2 linked regions of the Lysinibacter sp. HNR genome follow. The protein of the gene in region 1 binds, or shares a complex with, the protein of each later gene. Links are inferred from orthologs where the notes say so. Each region holds a gene or a part of one and is shown in the gene's direction. Other genes may lie near its edges.

The links.
Region 2: the proteins of uvrB (region 1) and FrondiHNR_RS03550 are in contact, whole or in part, in a crystal structure (PDB 7EGT), measured with the Thermus thermophilus proteins. The link is inferred for Lysinibacter sp. HNR from one-to-one orthologs. Residues at the interface, in WP_096411307.1 of Thermus thermophilus: Glu23, Leu25, Arg26, Asp27, Gly28, Glu29, Arg30, Phe31, Arg55, Glu326, Asp327, Phe328, Glu379, Ser382, Gln383, His398, Gly400, Arg401; in WP_096412145.1 of Thermus thermophilus: His654, Arg656, Phe657, Gln666, Asp668, Glu669, Lys680, Arg681, Leu682, Ser683, Lys685, Tyr686, Ala687.

The regions. Positions count from the first base shown.
Region 1 is NZ_CP121684.1:1,479,649-1,482,593, forward strand. It holds uvrB (excinuclease ABC subunit UvrB), read left to right. Parts: upstream 1-412; coding sequence 413-2,479; downstream 2,480-2,945. Other genes in the region: coaE (dephospho-CoA kinase), read left to right, coding at 1-353; uvrA (excinuclease ABC subunit UvrA), read left to right, coding at 2,536-2,945. UniProt on the Escherichia coli protein: The UvrABC repair system catalyzes the recognition and processing of DNA lesions. A damage recognition complex composed of 2 UvrA and 2 UvrB subunits scans DNA for abnormalities.
Region 2 is NZ_CP121684.1:823,933-827,219, forward strand. The notes cover bases 1-3,199. They hold FrondiHNR_RS03550 (UvrD-helicase domain-containing protein), read left to right. Parts: upstream 1-395; coding sequence 396-2,999; downstream 3,000-3,199. Other genes in these bases: FrondiHNR_RS03545 (glycerophosphodiester phosphodiesterase family protein), read left to right, coding at 1-383; FrondiHNR_RS03555 (hypothetical protein), read right to left, coding at 3,024-3,199. Also shown: more of FrondiHNR_RS03555, read right to left, coding at 3,200-3,287. UniProt on the Escherichia coli protein: A helicase with DNA-dependent ATPase activity. Unwinds DNA duplexes with 3'-5' polarity. Translocates on single-stranded DNA with 3'-5' polarity. Initiates unwinding more efficiently from a nicked substrate than double-stranded DNA.

The DNA.
Region 1 (2,945 bases):
ATCCGGAGGTTCAAAAGTTTACTCGTGAGCGTATCGCTGAAATCACACGGAGCGATCCACACGCGGTGATCGTCTACGATGTTCCGCTGCTTGTGGAGGCACGAGTGGATCATCCCTGGAACCTTGTGGTGACGGTTGAGGCGCCCTCACAGGTGCGAATCGATCGTTTGATGCAGCTGCGAGGATTTTCACGCGCGCAGGCCGAAGCTCGTGTGGCGCAACAGGCTACGGAAGCCGAGCGTCGTGCGGTCGCCCAGGTGGTGATTGATTCTTCAGGAACGGAGGAGCAGACTATCGCGCAGGCCGACGAGCTCTGGGAGAGAGTCACTTCCGAGGCCTCACAGCGTGATTAATCGCCCCGAGCGTAAGATTTATGAAAGCCATTGTCAGTGGTGGAGCGTACACTAAAAACATGGAACCTACGCGTGTGGTTCGACCTTTTGAGGTCGTGAGTGAATATCAACCGAGTGGTGATCAGCCCAAGGCTATCGCCGAGCTTGCGTCTCGCATTAACGCCGGAGAAACCGACGTTGTCCTTCTGGGGGCCACGGGTACGGGAAAATCGGCGACTACCGCCTGGCTTATCGAAAAAGTACAGCGCCCCACACTTATCCTTGCGCACAATAAAACCCTTGCCGCACAGTTGGCAAATGAGTTTCGCGAGCTTATGCCCAATAACGCGGTTGAGTATTTTGTTTCGTATTACGATTACTATCAGCCCGAGGCGTATGTGCCTCAGACGGATACTTTTATCGAAAAAGACTCCTCGATCAACGCAGAGGTAGAGAGGCTTCGACACTCCACCACCAACGCACTGCTGAGTCGACGAGACGTTGTTGTTGTCTCCACTGTCTCGTGTATTTATGGGCTGGGGAAACCCGAAGAGTACTACGAGGCGATGATGGCCCTGCGTGTGGGGCAGCAGGTAGATCGTGACTGGCTCATCCGTAAATTTGTCTCGATGCAGTATCAGCGTAACGACATTGATTTTTCCCGTGGAAACTTCCGGGTTCGCGGTGACACCATAGAGATTATCCCCATGTACGAAGAGCTAGCGATTCGAATCGAACTTTTTGGTGATGAGGTCGAAGCGCTTTACTTTTTACACCCGCTTACGGGCGATGTTGTGGGCAAACCGGATTCGGTTTCCGTCTTTCCGGGTTCTCACTACGTCGCTAGCGACACCGTTATGAAGCGGGCAATCGGACAGATACGTGAGGAATTAGATGGGCGACTGGTCGAGCTTAAAAAAGAAGAAAAGCTGGTAGAAGAGCAGCGTTTGCGTATGCGCACCACGTTTGATCTTGAGATGATGGAGCAGATCGGCTTTTGCTCCGGTATTGAAAACTATTCCCGTCACATTGATGGGCGCCAACCAGGAGAGGCTCCCCACTGCCTTCTCGACTACTTCCCGGACGATTTCCTTGTGGTTATCGATGAGTCACACGTTACGGTTCCGCAGATTGGTGCTATGTATGAGGGGGATGCCTCGCGTAAACGCACCCTGGTCGAACACGGCTTCCGTCTCCCCAGCGCACTCGATAACCGCCCTCTCCGCTGGGGAGAATTTAATGAGCGAGTGGGGCAGAAGGTCTATCTCTCCGCTACCCCTGGTAAATACGAGTTGGGTGTAGCTGACGGTATTGTGGAGCAGATTATCCGGCCCACCGGCCTGGTGGATCCGCAGATTGTTGTTAAACCATCGCTTGGGCAGATCGACGACCTTCTCGAGCAAATTACTCAACGCACCGACAAAAATGAGCGAGTTTTAGTCACCACCCTCACTAAAAAAATGGCCGAGGAACTCACCGACTTTCTCACGGAGGCGGGTGTTCGCGTACGATATCTTCACTCCGATGTTGATACGCTGCGTCGTGTAGAGCTCCTTAGTGAACTCCGTCAGGGCGTCTACGATGTCCTTGTGGGTATCAACCTGCTACGTGAGGGTTTAGACCTCCCCGAGGTTTCCCTGGTGGCTATTCTGGACGCTGATAAAGAAGGGTTTCTACGCTCCTCAACCTCGCTCATTCAGACTATTGGCCGAGCCGCACGTAACGTTACCGGTGAAGTACACATGTATGCGGATCGAATCACCCCGTCAATGCGGCAGGCGATCGACGAAACTGAGCGTCGCCGAGCGGTGCAGATTGCCTACAACAAAGAGCACGGTATCGACCCCACTCCACTGCGCAAAAAGATCAGTGATATCACCGAGGTTCTTGCCCGTGAGGACGCAGACACAGCTGACCTATTGGGGAGCACCCGTGACAAGAAAACGCCCACGCCTCGCGCAGCCCGAACCGGCATAGCCGCGCAGGGAGCAAACGAGCTCGAAGCGCTCATTGCAGACTTGAACGAGCAGATGCTCACCGCCGCCACCGAACTCAAATTCGAATTGGCCGCGCGCCTTCGAGATGAGGTTGCCGACCTTAAGAAAGAATTAAGAAGTATGATGGCGGCCGGGCACATCTCACACTGACAAATCAGTCCAGGTTTGTTAGCTTTTCAAACGAATGTCCTGTGTTCAACACATCAATCTTACGGAGAGTCACCATCAGTAATCAGTCTGCTTCCAGCGAAAAGACACGTGTCAGCGTCAAAGGCGCACGAGTACACAACCTCAGGGACGTTGATGTCAGCGTCCCTCGAAACTCTCTTGTGGTTTTCACGGGGCTCTCTGGTTCTGGAAAGTCCTCACTTGCTTTTGACACCATTTTTGCCGAAGGCCAGCGACGGTATGTCGAGTCGCTCTCGGCTTATGCCCGTCAATTTTTAGGTCAGGTTGATCGTCCCGACGTAGATTTTATTGAGGGACTCAGCCCCGCTGTATCCATTGATCAAAAATCTACTAATCGTAACCCTCGCTCAACCGTTGGCACCATTACCGAGGTCTACGATTACATGCGTCTGCTGTGGGCTCGCACGGGAGTCCCTCACTGCGCGGA
Region 2 (3,287 bases), 660 kb from region 1 along the record:
GACTCACCTTTACCTCATTTATCAAAGACGAGGGACTTGCTGAGCTTGCATCGGGTACGTCGCTCCACGCCCCGGTTCACGGAGTGAGCCTTATGAAGGACCTGCTTTTTGCGAAGGGTGCCGGCGGTAGTCTTGCCCATAGCGATGTTGTCCGCAGGACACACGACGCAGGGTTAGCCGTCTATACCTGGACTCTACGGCCTGAAAACCTCTTCTTGAACAAGAACTTTCGACGCGGAAGCGTCCTTTCGGAGTGGGGAAATTGGCGTGGTGAGTTTGAGTTCATCGTGAGCTCCGGGGTGGAGGGGGTTTTCTGCGACCACCCCGACTTGGTGAGGCAAATCCTCTCGGGAGACTCACCCGGTGACGGTGGTTCGTCGTAAACTTGTTTCACGATGACTCTTCCTCCTCTGTTTCATAATTCTCCGGATTCGCCCTCGGATCCGTCTGATGATCTTCTCAAGGGGCTTAACTCGGCGCAGGCGCGCGCCGTAGCCTATCGGGGGCCGGCCTTGCTTATCGTTGCGGGGGCGGGCTCAGGCAAGACCCGGGTGCTCACTCACCGCATCGCGAGCCTTATTCAATCGCGTGAGGCCTGGCCCAGCCAGATTTTAGCCATCACCTTCACCAACAAGGCCGCGGCCGAGATGCGCGAGCGGGTTGAGGATCTTCTGGGTGAGGCTGCCGGGGGCATGTGGATTTCAACCTTCCACTCGGCGTGTGTTCGCATTCTGCGTCGCGAGGCAGAACGCTTTGGATACCTCACGGGCTTTACCATTTACGATTCGGCAGACTCCCGGGCCCTGCTGAAAAGAATCATTAAGAGTCTCGACCTTGACCACCTGGGTCTCACCCCGGCCGGGGCTGCCGCGCGTATTTCCCAATTGAAAAATGAGCTTGTCGACGCAGACGCCTATGCGCGCACGGCCAATCTGTCCGATCCGCGGGAGCAGGCGCTCCTCGAGGTATTTCGGCGGTATACCGCCGAGCTTACCCGGGCAAACGCTTTCGACTTTGATGACCTTATCGCCCAGGTTGTCTATCTTTTCCGTTCCTTCCCCGAGATAGCTGCGCTGTACCAGCGTAGATTCCGCTATATTCTTGTAGACGAATACCAAGACACTAATCATGCACAATACTCGCTGATTCGAGAACTCACACGTCCGGTCGAGCCCGAGGTTGTCGCCGCCGCTGCGTTTGAGTATGCACCGCGCGACATCGCCGAGGACGGTTCTATTCCGGGCGCGAGTCTCACCGTTGTGGGAGATTCCGATCAATCGATTTACGCGTTTCGGGGTGCGGACATTCGCAACATCACCGAGTTTGAGCGCGACTTTGCCGGGGCCGAGGTGATCCTTCTTGAACAAAACTACCGCTCCACACAAAATATCCTCACCGCTGCTAACTCCGTGATTGCAAATAATTTTGATCGTAAAGAGAAAAATCTCTTTACAAACGAGGGAGACGGCGAAAAAATTGTTGGTTTTACGGGATATTCGGGCCATGACGAGGCCCGTTTTATCGCGGACGAGATCGAGGATCTCAGGCGCGATGGTCTCGGGTATAAAGACATGGCAGTGTTTTACCGTACAAACGCCCAGACGCGCGCTCTCGAAGAGATTTTTATCCGCGAGGCCATACCGTACCGTGTCCTGGGAGGCACAAAGTTTTATGAGCGGGCAGAGATAAAAGACGCCATCGCCTACCTCATCACACTGGCCAACCCGTTTGATGAGTATGCCCTCAGACGAATATTAAACACCCCCAAGCGGGGAATCGGCCCCATGACAGAAGCGCAATTGGCGGCCTTTGCAGAGGAGCAAAACATCTCTTTTCGCGACGCAATGCGCCGCGCGGGAGAGCTTGGTTTCGGCCCTAAGGTGCGGGGGGAAATCCTCAAACTTTCGGGAATCCTTGACCACGCCACTCACATGGCCCTGGAGGGAGCGGAACAGCTTGCAGACACCCTTGACGACGAGGGGCGCACCACACCCGAATCGCTCGGGGTCAAGACCACCCCGCTGAGCGATATCCTGGGCTACCTCATGGCTGAGACGGGATACCTTGACCTGCTGCGCAACAGCAAAGATCCGCAGGATGAAGCCCGCGCAGAAAACATAGACGAGCTTCTTGCCGTCACCAAGGAGTTTAGTCGCAATAATCCGGCGGGGACCCTCGTGGACTTTCTCACCGAGGTCTCTCTTGTCGCCGCTGCAGACGACCTAGACGACAGCAGCGGGACGGTATCACTCATGACCCTGCACACGGCAAAGGGACTGGAGTATCGGGCCGTGTTCATCACCGGGGTAGAAGAGGGCCTTTTACCTCACCAAATGTCAGCGGAAGAAGCCGGAGGACCCGCCGAGGAACGCCGCCTGTTCTACGTGGGGATTACTCGGGCCCGCGAAAAACTTTATCTTTCGCTGGCCATGACTCGGGCACAACACGGCGAGATTACGGCCGCAATGCCCAGTCGCTTTCTTCAAGAGATTCCCGCGGAGCTTATTAACTGGAAGCAGTCTCCCGGTGCCGTCACGGGCCGTGACGGCACGCAGTCGCGGGCGCTTAACGCGCCGCGAGGCGCTGCCGGATCCCGCCGCTACGGTGCATCATCGCACAGGAGGTCAAACGGCCAATCACACTCTACCGTGGAGTTCAGCTCGGGTGGCTCTTCCGCCGCTGTGTCCGAGCCCGCCTCGGGTAATATGAGTAGCAGTTTACAGCGCTGGCGGGAGGCAAAAAGAGCCAAAGCTCAAGCCGCCCGCGGCGGGGAGACTGCGGCTTTTCCCAACACCATTATGGGAAATCTTCAAGACAACAGCGACCTCGTTCTTGACACGGGTGATCGCATTCGACACAGCGATTATGGTGAGGGGCGTGTGGAAGACATCACGGGTGTGGGAACAAAACGAATAGCCCACGTGCTGTTTGACGAGGTGGGACCCAAAAAGCTTCTGATCCAAATCGCACCCATCACCAAAATTCCTGAGGTTGAATAGCAAAAAGGTTCAAAACCGTCGGTTTTAGTACCAGCCTTTTGCCTGAGAGTGTGCCCACGCTGCACAGGGCAGTTTATAACGACTGGCGATATAGGAGAGTCCCCAGAGGATCTGGGTTTGTGAGTTGGTGCGCCAATCAGCCGCGACGGTACCCATCTTGTCTCCCGGTAGAGACTGAGGAATACCATAGGCGCCACTTGATCTATTCATCGCGTCATAGCGCCAATTCGACTCTTTGTTCCAGAGAGGAACAAGACAGGAGGTAAATTGGTCGTCTCCCCAGCCACG